3 regions of the Roseovarius sp. MBR-6 genome follow, and region 1 is predicted to be linked to each of the others. Evidence: riboswitches for the same ligand, from Rfam matches in the RefSeq annotation. Region 1 holds a riboswitch; each other region holds the start of a gene.
What was found. A riboswitch is a leader RNA that binds a small molecule or an ion and turns the genes downstream of it on or off. The one in region 1 is predicted to bind thiamine pyrophosphate.

Region 1 (5,078 bases):
GGCACGCCGCAGGGCTTTGGCCACGAACTTTTCCCCGACGACCTGGAGCGGATCGAGGAGAACATGCTGCGCGCCATCGACCGTGTCCCGGCGGTGGGGCGCGCGGGGATCAAGCGGGTGATCAACGGGCCGATGATCTGGTCGCCCGACGCGGCGGCGCTCTTTGGCCCGGTGCCGGAACTGCGGGGCTATTTCTGCTGCTGCGGCATCATTCCGGGGTTTTCGCAATCGGGCGGTCTGGGCAAGCTTTCCGCCGAATGGATGGTCGAGGGCGAGCCGTCGCTTGACATGTTCGCCTGGGATCTGGCGCGGTTCGGCGACTGGGCCGGGCGCGATTTCACCCGCGCGCGCGTGGCCGACCAATATGCGCACCGCTTCAAGATCCATTTCCCCGGCGAGGAGCGCGCCGCGGGCCGCCCAGTGCGCACCCGCCCAATCCATGCCATGCAGGCCGGGATGGGCGCGCGCTTCGGCCTCAACTTCGGCTGGGAGCATCCGCTCTATTTCGACGCCGCCATTCCCGACAGCGCCGGGTTCACCCGACAGCCCTGGTGGGAGGCCGTGGGCCGCGAGGCGCGCGGCTTGCGTGATCGTGCCGGGATCATCGACATCTCCAATTTTGCCAAATACCGCGTCACCGGGCCGGGGGCGGAGGACTGGCTCAACGCGCTCTTCGCCAACCGGATGCCGCGGGAGGTGGGCCGCGCCTGCCTCACGCCGCTCATCGGCAAGCGGGGCGGGATCGCGGGGGATTTCACCGTGACGCGGCTCGGGGAGGAAGAATTCTGGGTGCTCGGTGGCGGCGCGGCGGAACGCTATCACCGGCGCTTCTTCGCGCAGGTGCCGCTGCCCGAGGGCACCCGTTTCGAAAGCCTGACCGGGGCCGTCTGCGGGGTCAGTGTCGCGGGGCCACAATCGCGCGCCCTGCTGCAAGGCCTCACCGACGCGGACCTCTCCAACGCCGCCTTTCCGTTCTTCCGCTCGCAGCGCATGACCGTGGCGGGCGTCGAGGCCGTCGCGCTGCGCGTCAGCTTCACCGGCGATCTGGGTTGGGAACTGCACATCGCCGAGGCCGATCAGACACGGCTTTATTCGGCCCTGATCGAGGCGGGCAAAGCCATCGGCGCGGGCCCCGTGGGCAGCCGCGCGCTCATGTCGCTGCGGCTCGAGAAAGGGTATGGCAGTTGGGGGCGCGACTATTCGCCCGAATACTGGCCGCAGGAATGCGGGTTGGCGGGCCTCATCCGCCCCGACAAGCCCTTCCTCAACCACGAGAGCTGGCGCGCCATTTCCGATAACGCGCCGCGCGACCGCATGGTCCTGCTCGAGATCGACGCGACCGAGGCCGATGCCTCGGGCGGCGAGCCGATCTTTCTGCCGGGTGGCACGGCCGCGGGTCAGGTGAGTTCGGGCGGCTATGGCCACGCGGTCGGCAAATCCCTCGCTCTGGCCTATCTCAAGGCCGAACACGCCACCCCCGGCACCGCGCTTCACGTTTCGCTTCTGGGCCGCGCGGATGATGCGCGGGTGCTGGAGCATCCGCCGTTTGATCCCGAGGGGCTGCGTCTGCGCGGCTGACCCTTGAAGGTGCCGGTTCGCGGTGTTACGTCTCCATTATTCCGTTGGGGTGCCCCGCAAGGGGCTGAGAGGTGCCAAGCCAACCCATCGAACCTGATCCGGGTGATGCCGGCGTAGGGAACGGACCTCCGCCCCGATGGTGCCCGAAGGCCGTTCCGCGAACATGAGGAGGCGGGCATGGTGGCGTGCGCACTGACAATCGCGGGTTCTGACAGCGGCGGCGGCGCGGGCATTCAGGCCGACCTCAAGACGTTTTCCGCGCTTGGCGTCTATGGCGCAAGCGTGCTGACCGCCGTCACGGCACAGAATACCGTCGCGGTGACAGCGGTTCACGCGGTCCCGCCCGAGGTGGTGGCAGCACAGATCGCCACCGTTCTGGATGATATCCGCGTCGATGCCATCAAGATCGGGATGCTGGGCGATGCCGCGCTGATCGAGACGGTGGCGGAGGCCCTGGCCGGGTATCGCGGCCCGGTCGTGCTCGATCCGGTCATGATCGCCAAATCCGGCGCGCGGCTTTTGCCCGAGACGGCGCGCGCGGCGCTGATCGTGCATCTGCTGCCGCGCGCCGATCTGCTCACGCCCAACCTGCCCGAGGCGGCGGCGCTGTTGGGTCTGCCGGAGGCCGTGAGCGACGCCGGGATGCGGGACCAGGGCGCGCGGCTGCGCGATCTGGGGGCAAAGGCGGTTCTGATGAAGGGCGGTCACGCGGCGGGCGAGACCTGCACCGACTGGCTGATGGCCGTCGACCCCCACCGCCTTGACGCCCCCCGCATTGCCACGCGCAACACCCATGGCACCGGGTGCAGCTATTCCTCGGCCATCGCGGCGGGGCTGGCGCAGGGGCTTGGCCTGTCCGAGGCCGTCACCCGCGCCCATGGCTGGCTCCACGCCGCGATCCGCGCCGCTGACCGTCTCGATATCGGCCGCGGGCACGGGCCGGTGCATCATTTCCACGAGGTCTGGCCATGACCCGCGCCGTCACGATCCGTGGCGCGGGCGTCGTCGGGCTTTGCGTGGCCACCGAGTTGAGGGCGCGCGGCGTGGCCGTCACTCTGATCGACCCGGCCCCCTTGCCCGGTGAAGCGGCCTGTTCGTGGTGGGCGGGCGGGATGCTCGCGCCCTTCTGCGAAGGGTTCACCGCCGAGGAACCGGTGGTGCGGTTGGGGCAAGAGGCCGCCGACTGGTGGGACGCGCAGGGCGTGACGGTCACACGGCGCGGCTCGCTCGTGATCACGCTGGAGCGCGACCGGCGCGAGCTTGATGTGTTCGCCCGACGCACCAACGGGCACCGGCTGGTCAAGGCCGAGGAGCTCGCCGCGCTCGAGCCGGACCTGGCCGAGCGCCATGACCGCGCCCTGTTCTTCGAGGCTGAGGCGCATATCGACCCGCGCGCGGCGCTGCTCCATCTGCACCGCCGTTTGCAGGAGGGTGGCGCGCGCTTTGTGCAAGGCACGGACGCGCCCCAAGGGCCGGTGATCGACTGTCGCGGTCTGGCTGCGCAAGACAGCCTGCCCGACTTGCGCGGCGTCAAGGGTGAGATGGTGGTGTTGCGCACAACCGATGTGACGCTGCGCCGCCCCGTCCGCCTGCTGCACCCGCGCTTTCCGCTCTATATCGTGCCGCGCGGCGATGGCATTTACATGCTGGGCGCGACGCAGATCGAAAGCGAGGAACGCCACCGCGCCACGGCCCGTTCGGTGATGGAACTGCTCTCCGCCGCCTACGCGCTGCACCCCGCCTTCGCCGATGCGGAACTGCTGGAGATCGGCGTTGATGCCCGCCCCGCCTTTCCCGACAACCTGCCGCGCCTCACGGCCAAGGGCGACGTGCTCCATGCCAACGGCCTCTTTCGCCACGGCTTTCTTCTGGCGCCCGCGCTTGCGCGAATGGCCGCCGATGTGGTGACGGGCGGCGAAACAACCCCGGAGTTTGCCCATGAAGATCACGGTTAACGGCACCGCACAGGATACAGCCGCGCCGACCCTCGACGCGCTGCTGATCGAGCTGGGCCACGGCGGGGCCAAGGTGGCAACGGCGGTGAACGAGACTTTCGTGCCCGCCGCTCTCAGGCCGGAACAGAGATTGAATGAAGGGGATCGTGTGGAAATCGTCGCCCCTCGGCAAGGGGGTTGAGATGCCGATCTACTACGACACCGAAGTGACATCGCGCCTGATGCTGGGCACCGCGCAATATCCCTCGCCCGCGATCCTGGCGCAGGCCTTCCGCCGCTCGGGTGCGGGCATCGCCACGGTCTCCGTGCGCCGCGAAGCGGGGGGCGCACGCGCTGGACAGGCGTTCTGGGACATGATCCGCGCGCTTGGCGTTCATGTCCTGCCCAATACGGCGGGCTGCCATTCGGTGCGCGAGGCGGTGACCACGGCGCAGATGGCGCGCGAACTGTTTGACACCAACTGGATCAAGCTGGAGGTGATTGGCCATGCCGACACATTGCAGCCCGATCCCTTCGGGCTGGTGGAGGCTGCGCGCATCCTGACCGATGACGGATTTCAGGTGTTTCCCTATTGCACCGAGGATCTGGTGCTGTGCGAACGGCTGGTCGAGGCCGGGTGTCGGGTGCTGATGCCCTGGGGCGCGCCGATCGGCACCGGGCTGGGGCTCAACAATATCTACGGGCTGCGGTCCTTGCGCGCGCATTTCCCCGACCTGCCGCTGGTGATCGACGCCGGATTGGGCCTGCCCTCGCAGGCCGCGCACGCGATGGAACTGGGCTATGACGCGGTGCTGTTGAACACGGCGGTGGCCAAGGCGGGCGATCCGGCGGCGATGGCCGAGGGCTTCGCCCGCGCGGTCGAGGCCGGGCGGCTGGCCTATGAGGCCGACCCGATGGCCCCGCGCGACATGGCCGCGCCCTCCACCCCCGTGTTCGGAAAGGCGCTGCTATGAGCCTGCCCCGCTTCTACCCGATTTTCGAGCGCGCCGACTGGCTGCGCCGGATGCTGCCCTTGGGCGTGAAACTGGCGCAACTGCGCATCAAGGACATGGAAGGGGAGGCCCTGCGCACAGAGATCGCGGCGGCGCGCGACCTTGCCCGCACCCATGGCGCGGCGCTGGTGGTCAATGATCACTGGCAGGTGGCGATGGATCTGGGCTGCGACTGGGTGCATCTGGGGCAGGAGGATCTCGATACCGCCGATATTGCCGCGATCCGCCGCGCCGGGATCAGGCTGGGCCTCAGCACGCATGATCATGCCGAACTTGACCGCGCGCTGTCGCACGATCCCGATTACGTGGCGCTTGGCCCGGTCTACCCGACCATTCTGAAAAAGATGAAATGGCGTGAACAGGGGCTTGACCGGCTCGGCGAATGGAAGCGGCTGATCGGCGATATCCCCCTTGTCGCCATTGGCGGCATGTCGGTCGAGCGCGCGCAGGGTGCCTTTGACGCGGGCGCCGATGTAGTCTCGGCGGTCACGGATATCACGCTCAACCCCGATCCCGAAGCGCGGGTGCGGGACTGGATCGAGGTGACGGCATG
Region 2 (5,078 bases), on a different contig from region 1:
GGTTGAGGTGTGGCGCAGGCCCTCTTGCACTCTTCGGGCGGAGCGCGTATAGCACCCGCTCATTCCGCCGGTCCGGCCAGATGTGGCATGCCGAGGCTGGCGATTCTACCGACCGAAAGAGGAGCCGGAAATGCCCAAGATGAAGACCAAGTCGAGCTGCAAGAAGCGGTTCAAGATGACGGCCTCTGGCCGCATTGTGGCCGCACAGGCCGGCAAGCGCCATGGCATGATCAAGCGGACCAATAAATTCATCCGCAACGCGCGTGGCACCACCACGCTCAGCAAAGCCGACGAGGGGATCATCAAGCCGATGATGCCCTACGCGCGTTAAGGAGGAATCAGGATATGTCACGCGTCAAAGGTGGGGTTGTCACCCACGCCCGTCACAAGAAAGTCATCAAGGCCGCCAAGGGCTACTATGGCCGCCGCAAGAACACCTTCAAGGTGGCCGCACAGGCCGTCGACAAGGCCAACCAATACGCCACGCGCGACCGCAAGAACCGCAAGCGCAATTTCCGCGCGCTGTGGATCCAGCGGATCAACGCCGCCGTGCGCGCCCATGACGAGGGGCTGACCTATTCGCGCTTCATCAACGGTCTGTCGCTTGCCGGGGTCGAGGTGGATCGCAAGGTTCTGGCCGATCTCGCTGTGCACGAACCGGCGGCGTTCAACGCCATCGTCGATCAGGCAAAGCAGGCGCTGGCCGCCTGAGGCCAGTCGCGGATGAGGGACAAGGATGCGCCGCCCGGATAAACCGGGCGGCGTTTTCCGTTTCAGACTTTGTCGGTCTCGGCCACGGGCACGTAAAGATCGCCGCCTTCGCGGAATTTCTCGGCCATCGCCGCCATCCCCTCTTTCTGCGCCTCGGCGCGGATGTCGTGGCTGATCCTCATCGAACAGAATTTCGGCCCGCACATCGAGCAGAAATGCGCCACCTTGTGCGCCTCCTTGGGCAGGGTCTGATCGTGGAAGTCGCGCGCGGTTTCGGGGTCGAGAGAGAGGTTGAACTGATCTTCCCAGCGAAACTCGAACCGCGCGCGTGACAGCGCATCGTCGCGCCGCTGCGCGCCGGGCAGGCCCTTGGCAAGGTCGGCGGCATGGGCCGCGATCTTGTAGGTGATGACGCCGGTTTTCACATCGTTGCGGTCGGGCAGGCCCAGATGTTCCTTGGGCGTGACGTAGCACAGCATGGCGCAGCCGAACCAGCCGATCATCGCCGCCCCGATGCCGCTGGTGATGTGGTCATAGCCGGGGGCGATATCGGTGGTGAGCGGCCCGAGCGTGTAAAAGGGGGCCTCGTGACAGCATTCAAGCTGCTTGTCCATGTTCTCCTTGATCTTGTGCATGGCGACATGGCCGGGGCCTTCGATCATCACCTGGCACTCCTTGGCCCACGCGATTTTCGTGAGTTCCCCCAATGTCTCCAACTCGGCGAATTGCGCGGCATCGTTGGCGTCCGCAATGGAGCCGGGGCGCAGCCCGTCGCCCAGTGAAAAGCTCACGTCATACTGGCGGCAGATGTCGCAAATCTCCTCGAAATGCTCATAAAGAAAGCTCTCGCGGTGATGATGCAGGCACCATTTGGCCATGATCGACCCACCGCGCGACACGATCCCCGTCACCCGGTTCACCGTCATCGGCACCATGTGCAGGCGCACGCCCGCGTGGATGGTGACATAATCCACCCCCTGTTCGGCCTGCTCGATCAGCGTGTCGCGGAACACCTCCCATGTCAGGTCCTCGGCGACGCCATGCACCTTTTCCAGCGCCTGATAGATCGGCACGGTGCCGATGGGCACAGGGGAATTGCGGATGATCCATTCGCGGGTGTTGTGGATGTTGCGCCCGGTGGAAAGGTCCATCACCGTATCGGCCCCCCAGCGGATCGCCCAGACCAGTTTTTCCACCTCCTCCTCCATCGAGGAGGTGACGGCCGAGGTGCCCATGTTGGCGTTGATCTTCACAAGGAAGTTGCGCCCGATGATCATCGGCTCCAGTTCCGGGTGGTTGATATTGGCCGGGATGATGGCGCGGCCCGCCGCGATCTCGGCGCGCACGAATTCGGGGGTCACATGGTCTGGGATGCTGGCCCCCCAGTCATTGCCGTCGCGCGGTGCCGCATCCGCCTCGCGCAACTGATTCTCGCGGATGGCCACGAATTCCATCTCGGGCGTGATGATGCCCGCGCGCGCATAGGCCAGTTGCGTGGGGGCCGCACCGCCCGTGCCACGAAGGGGTTGCCCCCGCACCGGGAATTCCGGCACCAGCCGGTCGCCGGTGACAAAGCCGTTATCCTCGGGCCTCACATGGCGGCCCTCATAGGCCGCCACATCGCCGCGCGCCATGATCCAGCCGCGCCGCAGCGCGGGCAGGCCGCGCGCGATGTCGGTTTGCGCCTCGGGATCGGTATAGGGGCCGGAACTGTCATAGACCGGCAAGGGGGCCTCGCCCGCCGTGGGATGGGTGGAAATCTCGCGCATGGGCACGCGGATATCGGGGTGCAACGCGCCCGCCACGTAAATCTTGCGCGAGGCGGGCAAGGGGCCGGTGGTCACGGTGGGGGTGGTCAGGGTGGTCATTTTGGTGCTCCTCGAGCCATGGTTCCAAAGAGACCAGATGAGCCGTGGACGGGGAGGCGTGGGGAAGGGTCCCCCTTCGGAACAGACAGACCGCCATGCGGCGCGCGGTTCCCGAGCTTCCTACGCCAGTATCAACTGGATCAGGTTCAAAGGGTCGCCTCACCGGTGTCACCACCTGTCAGCCTCTCAGTCCCCAAGGCGGGACTCCCCTGCAAGGGTGAGGGTAGAACGACGATCTGCGCAGTTCAAGCGAATGTGGCGTCCCGACGGCGGTCTCTTGTCGAGAGGCGGCATTGATTGATAGACCGCGAGGGGCCGGGGCGGGTCATGTCCCCGGAAAGAGGGGGCGCATGACGGACAGGGCGCGCGCGCCGGTTCTTCTGACCGGGGCATCGGGACGGGTCGGACGGATGGTGTTGTGGCACTGGCCGGTTTCGGCTGTGCCTGTCGTGCCACAATATCGTCGGATGGTGCCGGCGGGGGCGCTTCTGTGGGACCCGATGGAGGGGCCGCGCGCGCTCATCGACCATCAGGCGCGGAGCGGACAGACATTCCGGGCGCTGGTGGCGCTGGCGGGGGTCGTGCCGGGCGCGGGCCACGATATGTCGCGCAACCGGATACTTGCCGAGGCCACGCTTGCGGCGGCTGAAAGCGCGGGCATCACGCGGGTGTTGCTGGCCTCGTCTTCGGCGGTTTACGGACCGGGCGAGCATATCACCGAGGACACCGCTTGCGCGCCCGCCAATGCCTATGGCGCGGCCAAGCTGGAGATGGAGGCGGTGGGGCGCGCGTGGCGTGACCGGGGGCTTGAGGTCTGCGCGCTGCGGATAGGGAATGTGGCGGGCGCGGATGCGCTGCTTCTGAACGTGGCGCGGGGGGCGGGGGAGATCACGCTTGATGTCTTCGCGGATGGCGCAGGGCCGCTGCGCTCCTATATCGGGCCGCGCACGCTGGCGCAGGTGCTGGTCACGCTGTGCCTGCATGACGGAGCGTTGCCATCCGCGCTCAACATCGCGGCCCCCGGTCCCGTGACCATGGCCGCGCTCGCACAGGCGGCGGGGGCAAGCAGCCGGCCCCGCCCCGCCCCGCCGACGGCGCATCAGCGCATCACCCTCGATTGCACCCGGCTTGCCGCGCTCCACGCCTTTGCCCCCGAGGACAGCACACCCGGCGAGATGGTCCGCCAATGGCGGGCGGTTGCCTCATGACGCCTGCGAAACGCGCCTTCGACCTTGTCTTTGCGCTGGCCCTCGGGGTGCTTCTGGCGCCGGTGATGGCGCTCACCGCGCTGGCCGTGCTGGTGCTGGATGGGCGGCCTGTCTTCTTCCGGTCCGAGCGGATGAAGACGCCGACCGAGGGGTTTTTCCTTCTCAAGTTCCGCACCATGACCCCGGCAGAGGCAGATCAGGGCGTGTCGGGCGGCGACAAGGCGCATCGCATCACCCGCGCCGGGCATCTTCTCAGGCGGACCCATCTTGATGAGGTGCCGCAATTGTGGAACGTGATCCGCGGCGATCTGAGCCTTGTCGGCCCGCGCCCGCCGTTGCGCAGCTATGTGGAACGCTTTCCGGAGACCTATGCGCAGGTCTTGCGCTCGCGTCCCGGCCTGACCGGGCTGGCAACCCTGCGCTATCACGCCCATGAGGCGCGGCTGCTGGCACAGAGCCGCAGCGCCGCCGAGACCGACGCCATATACTGCCGTGCCTGTGTGCCGCGCAAGGCGCGGCTCGACCTGATCTATCAGCGCCGCCGCACGCTCTGTCTTGATCTGCTGCTGCTCTGTCAGACCGTGGTCAAGGGCTGGCGGTAACGCGTTTTGGCGCAATTCCGGGCCGAAATGGTCCATCGGCCCTGTCCGAAATTCCTTTAACCCCGGCGCAGCAGCCGAAACACCGCCGAGGCCCCCCATCCCGCCGCGATGGCGATGGCAATCGACAGAAGGCCATAGACCAGCGGCTGCTCGCGCGAGAGCGTGAAGAGCCAGCGTTCCAGCCCGACCTTGTGCACGTCGATGGCCGTCTCGAATTGCGACACGACCCGGCCCTCGCGCGTGAGGAAGATGCGCGTGGGATAGATGCCCTCGGTCAGGTTCGCAGGCAGCCGGATCGCGGTGCGGAACAGCGTCTGCTCGTCGAGAGCGACAGTGTTTTCCAAGAGTTGATAGGCGTCCTGCCCGCGCCGGATGCGAATGAGCGCCTCGGTGAAATTCTCGACATCCTCGGCCATGCTGGCCGCGCCCACGGAGCGGATCGCGCGCGGGATCGAGACGCGGTGGCGCAGGTCCTCGGTATTGGTCAGAACCTGATCTAGCGGCCCGGTGGTGGCGACGGCGTAAAAGGTCGGGGCCGCATCCAGCCGCACCTCGTCGGTATTGACCCAGATGCCGAAGCGCCGATCCTTTCGCCGCACGCTCACCGGCAGGGATGGCCCCGCCACGGTGATCACCACGTCGAGCGGGATATCGGGAATCGCGACCTCGCGCTTGACCGCGCCGAACAC
Region 3 (5,078 bases), on a different contig from region 1:
CCCGCATCCGGCCCAGGGCACCCCCGATGCTGGCGGAAACGCGATGGCACCGCGCGCCATCGCTCACCGGTTCCTCGATCACCGAAATCAGCCGCCTCGCGACAGGATCAAGGTCGGCCCTGTCCGTCATCCCGGGCAGAAGCAGGACAAATTCATCCCCCCCCACCCGCGCGACGATGTCGTCGACGCGCACCACCGAGAGCATCCGCCGCGCCACCACGCGCAAGACCAGGTCCCCCGCCGCATGGCCTTGGGTATCGTTGACCTGCTTGAAATGGTCGAGATCGAGATGCAGGAAAGCGCAGGGTTGGTCCGTTTCCCGAAGTCGCGCAAGCGCAAGGTCGAAGGCGCGGCGATTGCGCAACCCGGTCAGCGGGTCGGTGAGCGCCTGTTCCTGTGCCGCCTGGCGCGCCCCCTCCAGCCGGTGATTGAGGCGGCGCGATTCCTCCATTGCCACACTCTTGGCCTCGAGCAGGTAGAGCATTTCCGTGGTTGGGTCGGTCGCCGCGAAATCCGCGCCCGTCAGGGCGTAATCGCGCACCGCCTCGACCACCGAAATGCCGAAGGAAAGGTTGAGGACCACGCCGCCCGCAGGGCCAAGCGATCCGTCCCCGGGCAGGCGGCACACCACGCCCTTGAGCACATGAGAGGCGCCCGTGCGTGGCCGAAGCCGGAGCCGCGCCCCCTCCAGCGCAGCCAGCCCGGCCATGGTGTCGACACTCTGCGGTCGCAGCACCTCGAACAGTTCCAGAAACCGCGCGCCGACACTCTCGCGCGGGGCCAGGACCCGGGCCAGCGTCGGCCCGGCGGCCAGCACATGCCCGGTCGGCCCGACAAGGGCGAACATCGGGCAAAGCCGCGCGAGCATCGCGTCAAGCGCCGCGACCGCGGTCATCGCACGACCGGCCCCGCGCCGAGATCAAAGGCGCGCCCGTGGGCAAAGGCGGCGTCAAGCAACCGCACCTCGATCACCTCGCGCCGGGCATCCGCGCCCCGAGAGCCGATCAGCACCAGCGCGCCATAGTCATCCGCCATCGCCCGGAGCATCCCCACGAGCACCGGACCGAGCGGAAGCCCCGCCCGCGGACATGCCCCCACCTCGATCCGGTAAAGCCCCGGCATCTCCGGATGAAGCCGGATTTCGGGCAGGGCAAAATCCGGCATGGCGAGACGCGCGCGATCCGGCAAATCCTCCAGCGAGTGCAGGAAATCGAGAAAATCGACGCCACCGAAGCGCAAGAGCCTGCGCACCGCCTCGGTGCGCGGCTGCGAGACCAGATAGGTGCCCAGATCCTCCAGCACCTCCTCGGGCGCGCGCCCCACCCGCTCGGCCAGCGCCGCGAGCAGCCGCTCGGTCACCTCCGGCGCGCAGGGCATCAGCGGCTCGAACGCCGCCTCGCCAAGCGACAGCGCCTCCACCAGCGCCCGCCGGAGCGCCTCGCCATACGTGTCGCGCACGAACCAATCGAGCGCGCGGTTGATCAACCCGTTCATATCCCTCTCCACGCCGATGGGCACAGTATCGCAAGCGTTCTTTAACAAAACCTGAACGCGTGCCGGAAAACTTGCCCCGGCGCGCCCGCGATGCTACGCAGCGCGCATCCGTTGGGGTGCCCGCAAGGGCTGAGAGGCACGCGCCAACCCATCGAACCTGATCCGGCTCGCACCGGCGGAGGGAACGGAGCACGCCCACGCCCCCCTCCCTGCGCGCCCCTGACCGAGGACCGCCCATGTGCGCCGCCCCCGCGCTATTGATCGACGGCACCGCCCGTATCGGCGTGGAGCGGCTCTTTGGCCCCTTGCGCCTCGAGATCGAGGGCGGGCGGATCACCTGCCTGCTCGGCCCCTCGGGCGTGGGCAAGACCACGCTGCTGCGGCTTGTGGCAGGGCTTGACGAGGTGACGCGCTTCGAGGGCCGCATATCCGCCTCTGACGGGCTGCCGCTTGCGGGGCGCATCGCGCTCATGGCACAGGGCGCGGACCTGCTGCCGTGGCGCGACGTGCTGGGAAACGTGGCGCTCGGGGCGCGGCTGCGCGGGCAATCGCCCGACCTGCCCCGTGCCCGCGCGATCATTGACCGGATGGGCCTTGGCCCGCACGCCCGCAAGCGTCCCCATACCCTCTCGGGCGGACAGCGGCAGCGCGTGGCCCTTGCGCGCACATTGATGGAGGACCGCCCCATTGTCCTTCTGGACGAGCCCTTTTCGGCGCTCGACGCGGGCACGCGCGCGCAGATGCAGGACCTCGCCGCCGCGCATCTGGCAGGGCGGACCGTGTGGATGGTGACCCATGATCCCGGGGAGGCCGCGCGGATGGGCCACGCCATCCACATCCTGTCCGAGGCCGGTCTCGAGACCGTCGCGCCGCCCCCCGGCCCGGTCCCGCGTGCGGTCGACGATCCCGACACCCTCGCCGTTCAGGGGAGCCTTCTGGCGCGGCTGCGCGACCTCGGGACAGGCGCATGAACCGCGCCCTGATCCTTGCCGGCACGGTGGCGCTGGCGCTTGGCCTGTGGCAGGCGCTGGTGGTGCTGGCGTCCCTGCCGCCCTTCATCCTGCCGGGCCCCGCGCGCGTGGCCGAGACCCTCTGGAGCAGCCGCGCGCTCATCGCCGAACATGGCCTGATCACCGCCGCCGAGGTGCTCATCGGGCTGGCGCTTGGCGCGGTGCTGGGCGGGGCCTCGGCCATCGGTCTTGCCGCCTCGCCGGTCGCGCGTCGGCTCATTCGCCCGATGATGGTGTTTTCGCAGGCAATCCCGGTCTTTGCCCTCGCGCCGATCCTGACGCTCTGGCTGGGCTATGGCCTTGCCTCCAAGATCGCCATGGCGCTGCTCATCATCTATTTTCCCGTCACGTCGGCGTTCTTTGACGCGCTGATGCGCACGCCGCAGCCGCTTCTTGATCTTGGGCGCGTCATGGGGACGACCCCCGCGCGGCTCATGTGGCATATCCGCGTGCCCGCCGCCCTGCCCGGACTTGCCTCGGGGCTGCGGCTGGCGGCGGTCTATGCTCCGATCGGCGCGATCATCGGCGAATGGGTGGGTGCGTCAAAGGGCCTTGGCTATCTGATGCTGCTGGCCAACGGGCGCGCCAAGATCGACCTGATGTTCGCGGCCCTCATCGTGCTGGCGGTCTTCACGCTGCTCTTGCACCGCGCGGTCGACGCCGGGTGTCGGCGCTGGCTTGACAGCCGGTCGACCTGAGCCGCGCCCTCACCGCCCGGCGCGCGCGTCGGGATGCAGCGACTTGCCCAGGATGTGGTCGGACTTGTGCAGAACGTGCTGCGCCGTCGATACGATCAGCGGATCGGGTGCATGGGCGATCTTGCGATTCTTGCCGGGGTAGTCGATCGAATTCAGGAAATGCAGCATGCAGTTGAGCCGCGCGCGCTTCTTGTCGTCGGACTTGACCACCGTCCAGGGCGCGTCGGCGGTATCGGTGTAAAAGAACATCGCCTCCTTGGCCTCGGTGTAATCGTCCCACTTGTCGAGGCTGGCCTTGTCGATGGGGCTCAGCTTCCAGAGTTTCAACGGATCGGTCTCGCGGCTGGCAAAGCGGGTGCGCTGCTCGCCCTGCGTGACCGAGAACCAGTATTTGAAAAGCCGGATGCCCGAGCGCACCAGCATCCGCTCCAACTCGGGTGTCTCGCGCATGAACTCGAGATATTCATGCGGCTCGCAAAAGCCCATGACGCGCTCCACGCCTGCGCGGTTATACCACGAGCGGTCGTAGAGCACGATCTCGCCCGCCGTGGGCAGATGCTCGATATAGCGCTGGAAATACCATTGCCCGCGCTCCACGTCCGAGGGCTTGTTGAGCGCCACGACACGCGCGGCGCGCGGGTTGAGATGCTCGGTGAAGCGCTTGATCGTGCCGCCTTTGCCGGCCGCGTCGCGCCCCTCGAAGATCAGCACGAATTTCTGCCCCGTCTCCTGCGCCCAGAGCTGGACCTTCAGCAATTCGGCCTGAAGCCGCGCTTTCTGCGCCTCGTAACTGCGGCGGCTGAGGCGGGTCTCATAGGGATAATCACCGTTCTCGAACGCCTGCCGGAGCGAGGCCACCGCCGGCTGTGCCGATCCGGGCGCAGAGATCGCTTCAGGGGCGGTTTCGGTAAGGGCTTCGGTGTTGGCGGCGGTCTCGGTCATACACACACTCCCTGACGATCTGGATTGATAAGCCCGATCCTGACCTTTTGCAGGGCCGCCCGCCTTGATGCGTGTCAAGAAACTGTCACAAATCCGCTCGGGATCATTCCCCGAGGATCGACCCCAGATTGTTGAGGATCGCCACCATGATGAACGCCCCGGCAATCAGCAGCGCAATCAACATCGCAAATTGCACGACAAACGCCCCGGTGCCAAAGCCGAGCGCCAGCAGCGACAGCGTCCGGGGTTCGCGCCGAAAGAGGCCGATCGCGCCGAGGATCGTCGCAAGCACCGCGAGAACCGGCGCGGCATAGGCAAGGACCTCGGCCAGTCCCATCGCAGGCGTTTCCGGCGCGGGCTGCGGCTGACCGAGTATCGAACGGGTCGCGGATTTGCGGATCTCGGCCGCGAACTCGCCGATCTTTGTGGCCGTGCTTGTCTCGGCTGGCTCGAGACATGCAACGCGACGATGAAAACCGCCAGAATGCCGAGCAGCAGACCGGCGAAGCCCCAGACGGGGCGGGGCTCCAGAGCATGAGACGACATGGGTCTCTCCCGAAATGATGATCCGGGTGGCACGCTGCCCGATTATTGGGGTGATTTTGTGAAGATGCTGCGCCCCCCACGGGGCACGGGCGCTGCCGCCATGGCGTCGCACCCAGCCCCTTACCCGCTTTCCCCCGCCTGCCCGCCACGTTAGAAGGGCGCCAGACCAAGGCAGGAGTCGCCATGACCAGACCCGTTGTCCTGTGCATCCTCGACGGCTGGGGGCTGAGCGCGGCCACCGAGGCCAACGCGCCCTATCTGGCGGCGACCCCCACCATGGACCGGCTGATGGCCACCTGCCCCCATGCCACGCTGATCACGCACGGGCCGGATGTCGGCCTGCCCTCCGGGCAGATGGGCAACTCCGAGGTGGGACACACCAATATCG

Region 2: another riboswitch for thiamine pyrophosphate. It lies ahead of thiC (phosphomethylpyrimidine synthase ThiC); the one in region 1 lies ahead of thiD (bifunctional hydroxymethylpyrimidine kinase/phosphomethylpyrimidine kinase).
Region 3: another riboswitch for thiamine pyrophosphate. It lies ahead of ABIE57_RS12810 (ABC transporter ATP-binding protein); the one in region 1 lies ahead of thiD (bifunctional hydroxymethylpyrimidine kinase/phosphomethylpyrimidine kinase).

Annotation. Positions count from the first base shown of each region.
Region 1 is NZ_JBEPPW010000003.1:40,718-45,795, forward strand. It holds gene ABIE57_RS04750 (GcvT family protein) at 1-1,578, shown strand, start outside; TPP riboswitch at 1,614-1,715, shown strand; gene thiD (bifunctional hydroxymethylpyrimidine kinase/phosphomethylpyrimidine kinase) at 1,756-2,550, shown strand; gene ABIE57_RS04760 (FAD-dependent oxidoreductase) at 2,547-3,533, shown strand; gene thiS (sulfur carrier protein ThiS) at 3,517-3,714, shown strand; gene ABIE57_RS04770 (thiazole synthase) at 3,716-4,486, shown strand; gene ABIE57_RS04775 (thiamine phosphate synthase) at 4,483-5,078, shown strand, end outside; gene ABIE57_RS04780 (ThiF family adenylyltransferase) at 5,076-5,078, shown strand, end outside.
Region 2 is NZ_JBEPPW010000012.1:76,697-81,774, forward strand. It holds gene ABIE57_RS14535 (2-hydroxychromene-2-carboxylate isomerase) at 1-6, shown strand, start outside; gene rpmI (50S ribosomal protein L35) at 131-331, shown strand; gene rplT (50S ribosomal protein L20) at 346-711, shown strand; gene thiC (phosphomethylpyrimidine synthase ThiC) at 774-2,579, opposite strand; TPP riboswitch at 2,680-2,800, opposite strand; gene ABIE57_RS14555 (NAD-dependent epimerase/dehydratase family protein) at 2,930-3,787, shown strand; gene ABIE57_RS14560 (sugar transferase) at 3,784-4,389, shown strand; gene ABIE57_RS14565 (TIGR02186 family protein) at 4,446-5,078, opposite strand, start outside.
Region 3 is NZ_JBEPPW010000009.1:128,253-133,330, forward strand. It holds gene ABIE57_RS12800 (GGDEF domain-containing protein) at 1-895, opposite strand, end outside; gene ABIE57_RS12805 (heme NO-binding domain-containing protein) at 892-1,494, opposite strand; TPP riboswitch at 1,597-1,695, shown strand; gene ABIE57_RS12810 (ABC transporter ATP-binding protein) at 1,731-2,465, shown strand; gene ABIE57_RS12815 (ABC transporter permease) at 2,462-3,202, shown strand; gene ppk2 (polyphosphate kinase 2) at 3,212-4,144, opposite strand; gene ABIE57_RS12825 (hypothetical protein) at 4,248-4,481, opposite strand; gene gpmI (2,3-bisphosphoglycerate-independent phosphoglycerate mutase) at 4,874-5,078, shown strand, end outside.